Regions from separate parts of the Shouchella rhizosphaerae genome, predicted to be linked through region 4. Evidence: riboswitches for the same ligand, from Rfam matches in the RefSeq annotation. Region 4 holds a riboswitch; each other region holds the start of a gene.
What was found. Region 4 has a riboswitch for thiamine pyrophosphate ahead of V5G21_RS19130 (ECF transporter S component). Riboswitches for the same ligand answer to the same signal wherever they lie in the genome.
Positions count from the first base shown of each region.

Region 1: another riboswitch for thiamine pyrophosphate. It lies ahead of thiD (bifunctional hydroxymethylpyrimidine kinase/phosphomethylpyrimidine kinase); the one in region 4 lies ahead of V5G21_RS19130 (ECF transporter S component).
Region 2: another riboswitch for thiamine pyrophosphate. It lies ahead of tenA (thiaminase II); the one in region 4 lies ahead of V5G21_RS19130 (ECF transporter S component).
Region 3: another riboswitch for thiamine pyrophosphate. It lies ahead of V5G21_RS12710 (acetylornithine deacetylase); the one in region 4 lies ahead of V5G21_RS19130 (ECF transporter S component).

Region 1 is NZ_CP144921.1:3,547,559-3,551,746, reverse strand. Features, by position in the region: gene V5G21_RS17545 (Na+/H+ antiporter subunit E) at 1-483, shown strand, start outside; gene V5G21_RS17540 (Na(+)/H(+) antiporter subunit F1) at 476-751, shown strand; gene mnhG (monovalent cation/H(+) antiporter subunit G) at 738-1,160, shown strand; gene V5G21_RS17530 (HU family DNA-binding protein) at 1,401-1,676, shown strand; TPP riboswitch at 1,694-1,792, shown strand; gene thiD (bifunctional hydroxymethylpyrimidine kinase/phosphomethylpyrimidine kinase) at 1,878-2,705, shown strand; gene V5G21_RS21480 (WYL domain-containing protein) at 2,695-2,925, opposite strand; gene V5G21_RS17520 (BCCT family transporter) at 3,276-4,188, shown strand, end outside.
Region 2 is NZ_CP144921.1:2,663,055-2,667,242, reverse strand. Features, by position in the region: gene V5G21_RS13180 (TerC family protein) at 59-868, shown strand; gene V5G21_RS13175 (PTS transporter subunit IIC) at 981-2,006, opposite strand; TPP riboswitch at 2,156-2,255, shown strand; gene tenA (thiaminase II) at 2,329-3,003, shown strand; gene V5G21_RS13165 (DNA-3-methyladenine glycosylase I) at 3,043-3,573, shown strand; gene V5G21_RS13160 (TasA family protein) at 3,795-4,188, opposite strand, start outside.
Region 3 is NZ_CP144921.1:2,562,143-2,566,330, forward strand. Features, by position in the region: gene V5G21_RS12700 (response regulator) at 1-83, opposite strand, end outside; gene V5G21_RS12705 (ATP-binding protein) at 135-1,727, opposite strand; TPP riboswitch at 1,815-1,923, shown strand; gene V5G21_RS12710 (acetylornithine deacetylase) at 1,989-3,266, shown strand; gene tenA (thiaminase II) at 3,270-3,941, shown strand; gene V5G21_RS12720 (acyltransferase family protein) at 4,133-4,188, opposite strand, start outside.
Region 4 is NZ_CP144921.1:3,836,048-3,840,235, reverse strand. Features, by position in the region: gene V5G21_RS19135 (ABC transporter ATP-binding protein) at 1-1,435, opposite strand, end outside; gene V5G21_RS19130 (ECF transporter S component) at 1,428-2,033, opposite strand; TPP riboswitch at 2,135-2,234, opposite strand; gene V5G21_RS19125 (HAD family hydrolase) at 2,269-3,072, opposite strand; gene V5G21_RS19120 (branched-chain amino acid aminotransferase) at 3,091-4,173, opposite strand.

The sequences.
Region 1 (4,188 bases), 290 kb from region 4:
TTTCAATTAATCATAAATACGTTAGTTGCGTTTTTGTGGATGCTCTTTCAAAACAGTTTTACCGCCCAAACTTTCGTTTTTGGTTATGTCATAGGGATGCTTGTCGTTCTTTGTTTAATCCGTTTTAAAGGCCGCTATTTTTACATGCTTCGCGTTTGGTCTTTTTTAAAGCTAATGGGTGTGTTTGCCAAGGAATTGACGGTTGCCAACCTGGATGTTGCCAAAATTGTCATCAGCCCTAAAATGAACATTGCTCCTGGGATCATTGCCGTGCCAACTGAACTGGAGACGAGGGTGGAAAAAACATTGTTTGCCGTCATGATGACATTGACACCAGGAACGATGTCGATTGAGTTTTCAGAAGACGGTCGCTACATTTTTGTCCATGCCTTAAATGCCGAAGACAAAGATGGGCTGGTTAAGCAAGCAAAAGATACATTTGAGGCTGGCATTTTGGAGGTGACCCGTCGCTATCATGTTTAATTTGTTGCTCTCTATTGCTTTAGTCATACTAAGCCTAGCCGCGCTCCTTTGTTTTGTCCGTGCCCTTCTTGGACCAACCAATCATGACCGCATTGTGGCGCTTGATACCGTTGGCATCTTATTAATTGGCTTTGTCGGCATCTTAATGATTCTTCAAGACACACGCGCCTATACCGAAATTCTTCTCGTCGTAGGCATTCTCGCTTTTGTAGGCTCAGCCGCCATGGCGAAATTTCTTGAAAGGGGGAATTTGTTTGACGACGATTGAATGGCTAATCGCAGTTTTGGCATTACTAGGATCTATTTTCGGCTTCCTTTCTGCTGTCGGCATCGTTCGATTGCCTGATGTGTACTCCCGTCTCCATGCGACGGGAAAAAATTCGACATTTGGCATTATGATGATCATGGCCGCTGTATTCCTCTACTTTTTTGTATTAAAAGGCGAGTTTATTGGCAAGTTGTTGTTAACGATTCTATTTGTGTTTATTACGGTGCCGATTGCAGCATTAATGATTTCTCGATCCGCTTACCGTATAGGCATTCCGATGGACGCTTCCACTGTTTGTGATGAAATGAAGCCTTTTTATGACAAAGAAAAGAAAACATATGCGAACAACAGCAAACAGACAACAAATGAAAATCCTACAAAACCATTACCTACAGAAAATAGGCCCTAAATAAAAGGACACGTTTGATGACAAGAATAGTGCTGAATTTGGGGAAAAACGTTACAAAGTGATTAAAAATCAGGTGTTCAGCCTTATTTTGGCCTTTAAGTCTTGACACAACAAGGATTCATGAGTAAATTAAGGGCAGGCATTGTCGCTATAAGCCGCACACAGCGAATATAGCAATATGTTGGTCTGTAAGAAGAAAAGAATGAAACAACTTTACGATAAGAAAAGGAGTTTTTTAAGATGAACAAAACAGATTTAATCAATGCAGTATCAGAACAAGCAGAAATCTCTAAAAAAGACGCTTCCAAAGCAGTTGACGCTGTTTTTAATGGCATTACGGAATCACTCGTAAAAGGAGCAAAAGTACAACTCGTCGGTTTTGGTAGCTTTGAAGTCCGCGAGCGTTCTGCTCGTAAAGGCCGCAACCCGCAAACTGGCGAAGAAATTGAAATCCCAGCAACAAAAAACCCTGCTTTCAAGCCAGGTAAACAGTTAAAAGACGCTGTTAACGAGTAAAACAACAGCAAACACATAGATTCCACTAGGGGTGCTTCGTGCTGAGAAAAGGTTCGCCTTTAACTCTTCAACCTGATCTAGTTCATACTAGCGTAGGGAAGTGGAAACGTAAAAAATACATTTGTTTTTTTTACATTACAACAGTCGCCTCCACAAGTACGGGCGGCTGTTTTTTTATTTTAGACAGAAAGGATGATGGCGTTGTCGACGATTTATCGCGCTTTAACGATCGCTGGAACCGATCCTACAGGAGGAGCTGGCATTCAAGCCGATCTCAAGACGTTTCAAGAACTAGAAGTGTATGGAATGAGCGTGATTACCTCGCTAGTGGCGCAAAATACGACAGGTGTGCGGGCTATCCACCACGTACCCCTTGAATTCATCGACCAGCAGTTCCAAGCGGTTGTCGATGATATTTACCCAAGCGCTATTAAAACAGGCATGATCGCGCTCCCAGAAATGATGGAACTCCTGCAACAACAACTAAATTCCCACAAAAACGTCCCTTATGTTTGCGACCCAGTGATGATGGCCAAAAACGGCGACCCATTGCTAGAAAAGCATGTGCGCGCTAAGCTTCGCGAGACACTTGTGCCTTTAGCAACAATTGTCACACCTAATATTGCTGAAGCGGAAGATTTAATTGACATGCAAATTGATGATATTGACGATATGGAAAAAGCAGCCATACGGATTGTTAAAGAATTAGGGGCACAAAGCGTTGTTGTAAAAGGGGGAAGTTTAACAGGCGATGCGGTTGATGTGTTTTACAGTAGAGAGACTGGATTGTTTAAATTGGATGCGCCCCGTACGGATACAAAACACACACATGGGACAGGCTGTACCTTCTCAGCAGCGATTTGTGCCCAATTGGCTAAAGGCATAGCGCTATTGGATGCAGTCCAAAAAGCAAAAGCTTTTACAGCAGATGCCATTACTTGGTCTTTACAAATTGGGAATGGCTATGGTCCAACCAACCATTGGGGTCATCGACTTAATGGGTTACCAGGCAAAAACGTTAACCAATAAGGGAACGATTCCCGCGTTTATTTGTCAACCAAGCGCATGAGAGAATATGGTCCAGTGCAAAGGCTCGATACGCATTTTTTAAATGGCAATAACAAAAAACATGCGTCTCGGTAACGGTGTATACTGTAACTTCCCTTTGGGTTAGCTTTTTATTTTTTGCTTCATAGATGAGTTCTACCCGCCCTTGCTCAGTAGCAGCTCTGTTTAATAACCGGATCATCATAATCACACTCCTTTTGATTATTATTATAACGATCGAACGAATGTTCGTCAACAAAAAAACAGAATGTTTGTTCGTTGTATTTTCTCCCGCATCTTACTAAGAAAGATGCGGGCTTTCTGTTTTAACAATCATTCATTGTGGGTAAATCCTCCTTGCCTCTCATTCCTTCTTCCTAAGCTCAACTATCTATTTTCATCGCTTTTTGTTCGAGTTCATAGACGCATACATGGGAGTTAAGTATAATGGGAAAAGTATTTGGAAATCACCTCCCAGGTTATAAACGCGAATAAATGGGTAAGTAAAGTTTATTCCGTCATCACAGTTGATTTAAAACAAGGAGCGCATCAATGAATTCAAATGACACACGAACGAAGATTGACCCCGTATTTTACTGGGTGCTTGGCATCCTCCTTATCTTTATTGTTGTTGGCATCTCTGCTCCAGCGCGCCTTGAAGCGATTACAGCCGCTGCCCAGGCCTTTATCGCCGATCGGTTTGGCTGGTATTATTTAATCGTCGTTACCTTCTTTTTGCTTGTATGCCTCTTTTTTATCTTTAGCCCTTATGGAAAGATACGTTTAGGCAAAGATGAAGACCGTCCTGAATACAGTTACTTAACATGGTTTGCTTTCTTATTTAGCGCAGGACTCGGCGTCGGGCTTCTGTTTTTCGGAGCTGCCGAACCAATTGCTCATTATGCAGTGAGCTCACCGACTGTAGAAGAAGGAACGGGAGCAGCTGCGCTAGAGTCCATGAAGTACGTATTTCTCCATTGGGGTTTTCATGGTTGGGCCATTTATGCAATTGTGGCGATTTGTTTGGCTTACTTTAATTTCCGCAAAGAACAGCCTGGCCTGATTAGCGCAGCGTTGTCGCCATTAATTAATCCAAATGGCTTCTTTGGCAAAACGATTGATGTGATCGCTATTATTGCCACATTGTCAGGAATTGCAACGACGCTCGGATTTGGGGCCGCTCAAATGAACGGCGGCATTTCCTTCCTGACAAACTTAGAAAACAGCTTTATGCTCCAGTTAGCGATTATTGTTGTGATTACCGTGCTCTTTCTTATTTCAGCAAGTACAGGGCTTGATAAGGGAATCCGCATTTTAAGTATTGTCAATATGACACTTGTCGTGCTTATGTTGCTGTTTTTCGCCGTGTTTGGTGCAACCATGTACTCGTTAAACCTTTTCACAAATACACTTGGCCAGTACATACAATCCTTGCCTGAACTTAGTTTTACGATTGCGCCAAACA
Region 2 (4,188 bases), 1.2 Mb from region 4:
CTCTCTTTGGTGAAAACGAGCTGGAGTGGACATTAACTAAAGAGAGGCGAGTGGAGCGATGGATGTATCATTACTTTTAGAGTACAGCTGGGTGCTTGTTGTGCTTATTGCATTGGAAGGTGTATTGGCGGCTGATAATGCGCTAGTTCTAGCGATTATGGTCAAACATTTGCCTGAGACAGAACGTAAAAAAGCGCTCTTTTACGGTTTGGCTGGCGCGTTTGTTTTTCGGTTAGGTTCGTTGTTTATCATTTCTTTTCTTGTCGACATTTGGCAAGTTCAAGCGATTGGTGCCGCATACCTATTATTCATTGCGCTAAACCATTTATACCGAAAGCATATTGTCAAGAAAAGCGAGGAAAAGGCCGGCATTGCAAAAGCTAAAAAAGGAAGCGGCTTCTGGACGACTGTGTTAAAAGTCGAAGTCGCCGACATCGCCTTTGCTGTTGACTCGATTTTAGCTGCCGTTGCCTTGGCCACCGCTTTAACGCCAACTAACCTCGGCACGGTCGGCAGTATGGACATCGGCCAATTTATTGTCGTCTTTCTTGGCGGTTTCATCGGCCTCTTAATCATGCGCTTTGCAGCTACAAAATTTGTTGCACTGCTCGAAAAACGGCCTGGCCTTGAAACGGCCGCATTTATTATTGTTGGCTGGGTTGGCGTCAAGTTGACGGTGCAAGTGCTTGCCCATGATGCGATTGCATGGATCCCACACGAATTCCCACACTCAACGGGCTGGAAGCTCTTTTTCTACGGCGTTTTAGTTCTTATTGTCATTGCCGGATGGTTCTTATCAAGCAAACCACAAGATGGCGAACAAGAAGCGCAGTCAGAAAAACGAGCTGAACGAAAAATCGAAGGATAAGAAAAAACAAAGCTCAGCTTCCGCTGAGCTTTGTCTTCTATTCCAACGACAGCCTCGGCTGGCCATCATTACGTCTATGTTTGGCGTAAGCCTGAAAGTACCTTCTTCTCCATTATTGCAGTTTAATATGCAAATCGCCTGTTTTCGCCCAGCCAATCCGTTTGATTAACTCATATAACGCCAATGAAATGATCCCTGGCAAAATGATGCCTGTGCCTATAAAAATGAACAAGCCTGTTATTCCTTGTGTGGAAAAAATCGTAATAGGCGCAATCAAAGAATTCAAGCCTAAACCGGCAAGCTCATACGAAACTTGGAACTGAAAGGCTAGTGAAGCAATCGGAGCGCAAATAATTGCTGCGGCAAACGGAGGCAAACAGAGGCGCGGGTTTTTAATTAAATTGGGAAACTGTACTTTTGGCGTGACAAGCCCTTGGGCAAGTAATGCCCCAGCATCGTTTTGTTTCCAAGACATAAGGGTGAAACCGACAAACTGAGCTGTGCAACCAATTAATGCTGCACCACTTGAGATCGGGTCCATTTGCAAGGCAATCGCAAGTGCAGCCGATGAAGCTGGTGTCATAAGCAAAATGCTCCATGTGAGAGCGATGGCCATTGGAGCGATAATAGGCGATCCTTGTACAGACGTAGCCAGTTGCGCGCTTATCCATTCTAGCATCGGTGTCGTAACAGCTGCCATAACAAGTCCTACAAGCCCGCCAACAAAAATACCGGAAAAAGGAATTGCCATCATATCCAGTTTCGTCTTTCCAGTTATTCGTTTGCCGACATAAGTCGCAGCGACTGCTGCAATAACAGCGCTCACAGGTTGTCCTGGTGCGAGAACTGGCAGCCCTTCGACAAAACTAATCGCATTGCCGCCCACCGTACTCGAAGCCATAGCTGCATAAATGACGAGCGTGTTTCCTCCTAGCTGGTAAGCGATCCCGGCGCCAATTGCTGGAGCGAGTAGAATTTTAGTAATGGAGCCAATTGTGACAAACGCACTCCAACCAAAAATATTGCCGAAAGATTCAAACAAAAGTCCAATACCTAACGTAACAAGCACTGCATTGGCGACCCCTGCAGATGCTTTATACATCCGATCAATTACGTATGATTTCATGCTGTCTCCCATCCTTACAATATTTCATTTATCTGTCTATTTTTAGTCTCCGAAGCATCATAACACCTTCTAGCGTGCCTTGCAAATGTTTTTTGCCAGTGGGCAACGTACCGTTAACAGCTATTCATTGCACTTTGTCTGAAGATATGGTTCACTTTAAGAAGAACCACTAGGGGAGCCATCTGGCTGAGAAAAGCGCTGCTTTGACCCTTTGAACCTGATCTGGCTTGTACCAGCGTAGGGAAGTGGAGAACAATTGCTTATTCATGTAAAGCAACTCTCCTTTCTTTGCGTCAGGCATCCCTTTGTGGAAAAAAAGGAGGAGACGATTTTTATGAGTTTTACTGCCGAACTTCGCAAAACCGCCGACCCGATTTACAAAGCCATATTTAGCCATCCGTTTGTACAAGGTATTGGCAAAGGCTCGTTGCCCGCAGATTCCCTTATTCACTACGTCAAACAAGATTTTGAATACTTAAATACGTTTATGCAAATATACGGCATTGCTATTAGCCGGTGCGAAAACCGCGAAGACATTGCGATGTTCGCGGAACAAATTGGCTTTATTTTGCACAGTGAAACACACCCTCACCATAATTTTTGCAAGGTGGCAGGCGTCCGCTATGAAGATTTGCAATATGAGCCTCTCGCCCCAACTGCCCACCACTATACACGCCACATGCTTGATGTCGCCCACCGTGGTTCTCTCGCCGAAATATTGGCTGTGCTTCTGCCTTGTCCGTGGACATACCAAGCGATCGGCGACTATTTGTACGAAACGTTCCAGCCAAAAGCGAACCATCCATTTTTCGACTGGATTTCCTTTTACCGCTCAAACGGAGAAATGGGGGTAACGAAACAATTTTGTAAACGCCTCGACGACCTTGCGGCACATGCTACCGAACAAGAAAAAGAACGGATGCAAGACCATTTTTTAAAAAGCTGTCAACTAGAGTATAGTTTTTGGGAAATGGCTTATGTAAAAGAAAAATGGCCGGTTGCTTATTAACAGTGCTCCGGCTTATCGTTCAAATATGAGGAGGTTCCTATGCCAAAGCGTTGTAGTTGGGTAAGTAACAGCCCCCTCTACGAGCACTACCATGATAGCGAATGGGGGCGCCCTACTTATGACGACCAACAGCTATTTGAAATGCTTATGTTAGAGCTTATGCAATCAGGATTAAGCTGGCTAACTGTCTTAAAAAAACGAGATGCGCTCCGAACTGCATTCGCTAGCTTTAACTGGGAGTCATTGGCCCGTTTTACAGAAGAAGATGTGGCGCGCTTAAAAGAAATGAAAGCGATCATTCGCCATGAAGGAAAAATCCGTGCCGTTCTTACAAATGCGGCTGTAGCTCGTACACTTGCAAACGAGCATGGCTCCTTTGCCCATTTTATCTGGTCCTTTGCTCCAAATAAACAGGACAACCTTTCCGAACAAGCTATAGCGCTCAGCAAAGTGTTAAAGTCTGCTGGTATGGCCTTTGTTGGGCCAACCACTTGCCAGTCTTTTATGGAAGCTGCTGGCTTAGTCAACAGCCATGAACAAGACTGCTACCTTTATCAACCAGCAAAATAGGAATTTCTGTTTTAGTAGACAACAAAAAATAGGTTGTCGGCAAAGTCGCTAACCGCAATCAGACTGATAGAAAACGCTTGTCAGACGAGGAGTGCAGCCGAGGGAAGATGCGAATAGAACGGGGGTTCATGAGCATATGAGTGAGGCAAACGACGAAGTATGCGAGCGTTTGTCTACAGTCTGAGGTTGTCGGCAAATGCCGACAACCTCCACTGACTAAATTATTTCGCGCCTTGGTCTGTTTGCTTGGCTAATACTTCAAGTGAAGCAGTATAAACAGCTCCTTGGTATTCATTGCCTGCATTCTCGTCTAATTTCACGCCAAAATTAAGATCAATGTATTGGCCTTCATCCAATTGCCAAAATTCGTTGTCAGGTCCTTGCAAGCTGCCATCGCCAAGCACAAACTGATCAGCATTTTCGTCATAAGCTTGTTCATCAATTAAGGCAGCTACAACTTCAACGCCATTTGCCTCGGCCGTATGTGAAAAAGACTGAACTTCATTAGTAATGCCATTAAACAATTGGTCTAACTTATATTGTGCATCTTCATACACATCCCTGCCTGGCGTTGTTGTATACTTAATCGCAATGTAGCCAACTTTATACGCATCG
Region 3 (4,188 bases), 1.3 Mb from region 4:
TTGCTTTGAATCAATTGTTCGTAAACAGAAGCGGCGACTGGATCATCTTCAACAATCAGCACGCCGATGGAAGGGGTTTGCATAGTTTGATTCGCTCCTCTGATTTGTTTCCTTATAAAGATGCATTGTATGATTTACAGTCTTTTATGTTTAGGTATAGCAATCGTCATACGCATGCCGCCCCCAGGGCGTTCGGCCATGAACCAAGTGCCATGAAGCTGGTGAAGGGCGTGTTGCATGATGGTTAAACCAAGGCCGTGCTGGCCCTCGCTTTTGCTTGTTGCCCCTGTTTCCAAATAGTGCGCTTCTTCTTTAGGGGTCATACCCTTGCCGTTGTCTTCAATATCCATAATCATATCATTCCCAAAATCGGTAAAAGCAATATGGACATGGGCGTTTGCTCCTTGGTGAGCAACAGCCGCCTCTAAGGCATTGTCAATTAAGTTGCCGATGACAGTCACAACATGGTCGCTTTTGATTGTCGCAGGATAATCGAGCCAAGTGCTTCCTTCTGCAAATGTAAGGGCTGCTTTCATTTCTTTGGCACGGTTTACTTTGCCAAGCAAAGCTGCGACAATAAGCGGGTCTTTCACAGAAGCCATGAGGAAGGTGACTGTTTCTTGCAACTCTGTTACTTCCGCTTTCATAAACGCTTTTGCTTCTTCGTATTTCTCAAGCAGCAATAAGCCATTTAATGTATTAAGCTTATTCAAGTATTCATGGGTTTGCGCTCGCATATGTTCGGTATGTTGCTTAATCTCCAACAATTCATTTGCCAGGTCCTCTACTTCTGAAAACGGGCGGATCGTCAACACAAAGCCGATTGCTGCATGTTTAGCTAAAATTGGCGCCGCATCCACAATATAAAGAGTGTTAGCGATTAATAGCCTCTGTTGGGTCATCTTTTCCGGGTTTTCAGCAGCTTGTTTAATAAACGCTTGCAATTGAGGTTCAGTTAATTCGCCATCCACATGGCTCCCTAAAATTACTCGTGCACGTTTATTTGCTGAAAGAATCTGGAGATCGGGGCCAACTGCCAGCGTTGCGTCCCCTACCGATTCGAGAATTGCTTGTTTTTCCGAAAAGGCGCGCGAGATTTCCTCCGGTTCTAACCCGAAGATAAGTTTTTTGACGCGTCTAGCGATATAGAGTGCGCCGGGAATGCCAATCAAGAGGGCTAAACCGCCAAAGCCAGCAACGCGCAGTTGGTAAAAAAGAATGTCATCCTTAATTTCAGTCGTTAGAAAACCAACTGATGAAACGCCGATAATGTTTCCTTCTCTGTTGAAAATCGGCGTTTTGGCTTTTACAGCCTCGCCAAGAATTCCATTGCCAATAAAAACGGTTGATTTGCCGGCAAGAGGCGCTTCGTTGCTTGTTTCTGTCTTCTGGCCAATTTGGTTTTCATGAGGATGAGAATACCGAATCCCTTCCGTATTGGCAATAACAACATAATCAGCGCCCGTGCGCTTGCGCAATGTTTCAGCAATTGGCTGAATCCGTGCTGCTGGATTTTGGTCGGCAAACGCATCAATAATGTCCGGGTGTTCAGCGATTAGTTCCGCTGCCGCCAGTGCTTTTTCTCCCGTGGTTCGCTCAATCATCCCGTCGATAATGGATGAAAAGAACACCGTTACAAGCAGCAATGAAACGAGAAGAACAATAGCCATTAATGCAGTCATTTGCCCAAAAAGACCCAAGCGTTTCAATTTACGTGGAAAAGCCATAAAAGCCATCTCCTATCGTGTTCATAAAAGATCAAGCCTTGCCGATTGCGCTTACATATGGTAGCGTTAGTATATCAAAACAATCACTAAAACCGCTAGGGGTGCTTCGAATGATGGAAGCTGAGAGAGGCAAACGCCTTAACCCTTATCACCTGATCTGGTTCGGACCAGCGGAGGGAAGCGGGCACGTTTTCTCGACATGCCACCCGCTTCTTTTTTAAGTAGCGGTTTTTTTGTGTGGAAAAGGAGGACAACAACCAGGTGGAATCGTTGCTTAAGCAAGTGGAAGAACGGGAAGAGGAGCTCATTCGGCTTGTGTCTGATTTGATTTCCTATCCGACCATAGCCCCTCCAGCCCGAAATACGGCCGATATCCAGCAGTATATTGAAGGCTATTTGCGTGCTGCGGGGATGGCTGTCGATAAGTGGGAATCGTACCCAGGCGATTGGAATATCGCGGCAAAGAAAGAAGGCACAGATAGAACGAAGTACCATAGCCTCCTTTTAAATGGCCATGTCGATGTCGCTACAGTCGAAGAGGAAGAAAAAAGCCAATGGAAATACGCTCCTTTTTCTCCTAGAGTAGAAGAACGGACGCTGTATGGCCGTGGTGCCGCCGATATGAAAGGCGGGCTTGGCGCTTGTTTGTTCGCCTTGCGTCTTTTGCATGATCATGGCATTGAACTAAAGGGCGACGTCCTGCTTGAAGCAGTTACAGGCGAAGAAGTCGGCGAGGCTGGCACGAAACAATGTTGTGAGCGAGGCTATACGGCAGATTATGCACTTGTAGCCGACACAAGCAACTGCCGTGTCCATGGACAAGGCGGTGTCATTACTGGCTGGATTACCGTAAAAAGTGACTCGACTCACCATGATGGCACGCGGCGGAATATGATCCATGCCGGTGGCGGCTTAAAGGGAGCTAGTGCGATTGAAAAAATGGCTAAACTGATTGCTGCTTTGCAAGAACTTGAGCGCCACTGGGCTGTGACAAAGTCGTATCCAGGTTTTCCGCCTGGAACCAATACGATTAATCCAGCTGTCATTGAAGGCGGGCGCCATCCAGCGTTTATTGCTGATGAATGCAGGTTGTGGGTAACGGTGCATTTTTATCCAAATGAATCTGCCGAAGAAGTGGCCAACGAAATTGAAGCCCATCTTCTTGCTACAGCTAAAGCGGATGTGTGGTTGAAGGACCACCTTCCAACCTTTACTTGGGGCGGCGCCTCTATGATTGAAGACAAAGGGGAAGTATTCCCTGCTTTTTCAATCGATGAAGCTCATCCTGCATTATCTGTTTTAAAGACCGTCCATCAGACTGTTTTCGAGGCTCCATTGGAAATAGAAATGTCAACTAGCGTGAACGACGGTGGCTGGTTGGCCGAATATGGAATGCCGACGATTTGTTATGGGCCTGGGAAATTAGCACACGCCCATGGCGTGAATGAACAGCTTGACATTGATGAACTCGTCCGTTATACGAAAGCGCTTGTCGCCTTCATTTATAAATGGTGCAATACCGAAAAAAGGGGAGAATAACTTATGAAGTTTTCAGAACGTATTCGTAAAAACGCTGATCCGATTTGGCAAGCGAGCCACAATCATCCGTTTGTCCAAGGAATTGGCCACGGCACTCTTGAACTAGAAGCATTTCAATATTATATGTGCCAGGATTATAAATATTTGATTGAGTATGCCCGCGTCATTGCCCTAGGCACAGTATTGGCACCTGATTTGGAAACGATGTCTGGTTTTGCGAAAGCGCTTGATGAAACGCTTAACAGCGAAATGGATCTGCATCGCGCATATGCGAAGCGCCTCGGAATTACACAGGAACAGTTGGAACAGACAGTTCCTGGCCCAGTAACGCTTGCTTATAGCAGCGCGATGATGGCTGAAGCACAAAAAGGATCCCTTGCCGAGCTCATTGCGGCGATTTTGCCGTGTGCTTGGAGCTATTATGAAATTGGCACAGCGCTCGCGAAGATTCCAGGCGCCACAGAACATGAGGCATACGGAGAATGGGTGAAAATGTACTCTTCGCCTGAGTTTGGCGCAATTGCGGACTGGCTGATTGCCAAGCTAGACGAGCTTGCCGCAGAAAAGAGCGAGGCCGAACTAGACCGCATTGAAACGATCTTTATGAATACGAGCCGCTATGAATATATGTTCTGGGATATGGCTTATAAACAAGAAAACTGGCCGATCGGTTAAAAAAACGCTGTGCCCTGTTAGCGGGCATAGTGGAGGTTGTCGACAAAATCATCAGACTGATAGAAAACGCTTGTCAGACGAGGAGTGCAGGCGAGGGAAAATGCGAATAGAACGGGCGTTCATGAGCATATGACCGAGACAATCGACGAAGTATGCGAGCGTTTGTCTACAGTCTGAAACGCTGTGCCCTGTTAGCGGGGCACAGCGTTTCCTTGTAAGGCGTGTTGCTTCTGCAACCGCCCCTGCC
Region 4 (4,188 bases):
CGTCACCCCCTGTTCCATTTCGCGTGCGCGCCATTATTGTATCAAGGGTTCCGTTTTTAATCGTCCATTCATGCGTGGCAAAATGGTCAACAATCATTTCATCATGTGTCACCATTAAGATCGCAGTCCCTTGCCTGCGGCGCTCTTCTAGCGCTTCAAGCAACAAGAATGTATTTTTTGCATCTTGGCCAAATGTCGGTTCATCGAACAGCAAAAGCGGCCGCGGCTCCATAAAGGCTGTTGCGACACTAAGGCGGCGCTTTTGGCCAATGGAAAGCATATAGGGATGGTTGTCTTGTTTGCCTTCTAATTGGAACATCTCAAGCAACGATTGTGCTTGGGCATTGGCTGATTCCCTACTACAGCCCGCCAATAACTCTTGCCAAACAGAATCAGCGACAAACTGAAATTCTGGGTTTTGAAAAACAAAACCAATTTGCTCAGACAGGGACTGCTTTGGTTTGACAGCTTCCCCATTTAGCTGATAGGTGCCTTTCCATTTGAGCAAATTCATCAAAGCATACAGAAAGGTCGATTTCCCAGCGCCGTTTTTGCCCGTAATGCAAACCCAGTCGCCAGCATGGACAACCGCTTCATCCACTTTTCCTACTCGTTGTTTGCCACGATAAGCAGCCCAATGGTTAAGCAACAGAAGCGGCGTGTGCCTCTTCTGCTTTATTTTGCCTGGAGCGTATTGGGACAAATAGTTTTTCCATGAATATGGATGCCAGATTCCATATTCATCAAGTTGGCGGCGATAGCGCTGAAACAATTCCTGTGGAGCGCCGTCGTCAAGCAATTGGCCCTCTTCATTAAACAACACAATCCGATCCACAAAATCAATGATTTCAGAAATTTTATGTTCAATAATAATAATTGTTTTGCCGCTGCACGCTTGACGGACAGTCTGCCATATTTGCGTGGTCCCCTCCGGATCAAGCAACGCTGTCGGTTCGTCAAGAAAAAGAACATCGCTTTCAGCCGCTAGTGCGCAAGCAATAGCAAGGCGTTGTTTCATCCCTTGTGACATTGCAGCAATCGGCCAATGGCGCTCAGGTAAATCAAGGCCTACTTGTGCTAAAAGGCGCTCGATCGCCACATCCATTTGGTCACGGGGCATGCGGCGGTTTTCTAAGACGAACGCAATTTCTTCATCGACATAAGGCATGCAAAATTGCGTATCTGGATCTTGGAATACAATCGCAGGCTGCTTGGCGGGAACAAGCACTTCAGCATGATAAGGGAGCTCAATCGCACTGGGGATGAGGCCCGCCATCATATGCGCTAACGTCGATTTTCCTGAGCCACTTGGACCAAGCAGAAGCACTTTCTCCCCTGAGTAAATATCAATGGACAAGTCTTCAAATAATAACGTGCCGCTATTCGGATAAGACAGCGACAGCTGCTTGATGGACACAGCCTGTTCTCTACTCATCCTTTTTACTCCTTTTCGAAGCAAACAAGTCGTAATCGGCTTGGGAAACGGGGCGCAAAAGCGTACTGACGCCTGTCTTTTCCAGTGCCCGTACAAGCGCAGAGGCTAAAAAGCCAGCAATGATAATGGAGCCAAGCGTGCGAAAAACAACGCGCAATGTGATATTCCAAGTCGTTAAATCACTCAAATAGGCATTAAAATAATCGAGCCCAAGGGAGGCAAACGAAGCGAAAACAGCACCAAGGCTAGCTGTCCATACTGTATATACGCGGTATTTGAATAGGGCAAAAGCCAACTCAATTCCAAGCCCTTGCAAAGCGCCGTACAACAGCAACAACGGTCCGTATGGGGACCCAGCAAAAAATTCCCCTGAAGCGGCCGCGGTTTCGGCAAGCAACGCAACCCCTGGCTTTTTAATCAGCAATGCTGCAATTGTTCCGGCAATAAACCACATGCCATACAGCAGCTGGTCTGCTTGCAACCCTGGGAGGCTGACTAAGTCCGTGACCGGCGTCCATAGGCGGTATACGACCGCAAACACAACCGAAATCAAAATCGTCACAATCATGTCTGTCAAACGTAAGCGATTCTTGTTCATTTTCTGTCTCCTTTTTCCACTGGAAAGGGCACAAAAAAACGCTCCCCCGAAACGGATGGAGCGACGCACACGACCCTGCCATGGGCAAACCAAAGCAGCGCCTATTGTACACCGCACTTCCCTTCGCTAGCATTACCTAGATCAGGTAAAGGGTTAAGGCTAAACGCCTTTCTCAGCATAAACGCACCCCTAGTGGTTGTAATTTATCATGTTATTTAAAGTTAACCATATGTTTTTACAAGCTGCAATCTTTTTTTTCGGCAATTACATTTTTAATTTCGGTTAAACGACGAATTTCATAGGTTGGACGAATGTCGGTTGTGTTTTCAATTCCATCACGATTTAGCCAAATCGTTTCGATTCCAGCTTGGTTTCCGCCAAGAATATCTGTATGCAAATTATCGCCAACCATGAGCACTTCCTCTTTCGCTGTCCCTGACAATTCCAACGCATGCTTAAACATTGCTACATCCGGTTTGCCTTTCCCGTAAGCGCCAGAAATCAAAATATGGTCAAAATAAGGGACAAGTTGAGGAGTGATCTCCAATTTCGTATTTTGCAGATCAGGAGAGCCATTTGTTAAAAGCAAAAGCCTGTAAGAATGTTGCAGCTCATCAAGGACTGCAAACGTATCTTCAAACACATACGGGTTTTTTCGCCGTTCTGATGGAAAATGGCTCGCCAATTGGTTCGCTAATTCCCCATCTTCTATGCCTATTTCTGCTAGCCCTTTTTCCCAAGCAGCTTGTTGGTACACAGGGGCAATTTCCCGTAGACGGTTAAAGTCTTCCGTGTCATCACGGAAAGCTCCCCACAAGCCTTCAAATGGATTTATGCCAATCAGTTTTGTAAACTCGTACGTTTCATAGGATTGATATAGCTCCGTGGCATGAGTACGCACCGCTTCCTCTAGCGCGTCTGGGTCAATATCTGTATGGACCGTTGCCGCCAAAGCACATGTCTGCCTAAACGCTTCCTTTATGCTTTTTTTATCCCATAATAACGTATCATCTAAATCAAAGAAAATAGCTCGTATCATACTTGCCTCCGGGTTTGGTTATTCCTCGTCTTCCAAACGGACAGTCCAGCCAAACGGGTCTTTTTGTTCTCCAGTTTGAATGCCTGTCAATTCCGTGTACAAACGTTTGGACAACGCTCCTGTTTCATTGTTGTTGACAACGATTTTGTGGTCTTTCCACAAAAGTTCTCCGACTGGAGAGATGACCGCTGCTGTACCAGTTCCGAAGACTTCTTCAAGCGTACCGCTTTTGCTTGCGCTCACAATTTCTTCAATTGAAATCCGCCGTTCGAACACTGGGATATCCCAACTTTTCAGCAACTCGATCACGCTTTTGCGTGTAATGCCCTCTAAAATGCTGCCTGATAATCCAGGTGTATGCACTTCTCCGTTCAATTTAAAAAACACATTCATGCTGCCTACTTCTTCGACGTATTTCTTTTCCATCCCGTCCAACCATAGAACTTGTGCTTGTTTGTTCGCTGTAGCCCGCTCTTGTGCTTTGTAAGCAGCACAGTAGTTGCCAGCCGTTTTCGCGGTCCCAGTCCCCCCTGGTGCGGCACGTGTATATTGGTCTTCTACAAAAATGCCAATTGGGTTGATTCCTTCTTTATAGTAAGCTCCGACTGGTGACAAGATAATCATAAATTTATAATTACGTGAAGGCGCTACGCCTAATGTAGGTTCTGTCGCAATAACAAATGGGCGAATATAAAGGGAAGTTCCTGGCATCGTTGGAATCCAGTCTTTATCGATACGGATCAATTCCTTTAAATAAGCGAGCATTTGTGCTTCATCAATCGGCGGGATGCTCAAACGGTCGCTTGATTGATTCAAACGCTTAAAGTTTTCTTCTGGGCGGAATAAGCGGACGCTCCCATCTTCAGAACGGTACGCTTTTAAGCCTTCAAAAACCGTTTGCCCATAATGGAATACCATTGCGGCAGGATCAAGGGTCAATGGTTGATAAGGAATAATACGGGGACTGTACCAGCCTTTCTCTTCTGAATAATCCATGATAAACATATGGTCTGTAAAATACTTGCCAAACTCTAAAGCAGAAGACTCGGGTTTTTGTTTTTTGTGCGTACATTTCATAATTTCGAGTTTTTGTGTTGTCATGAACGAGCGCTCCTT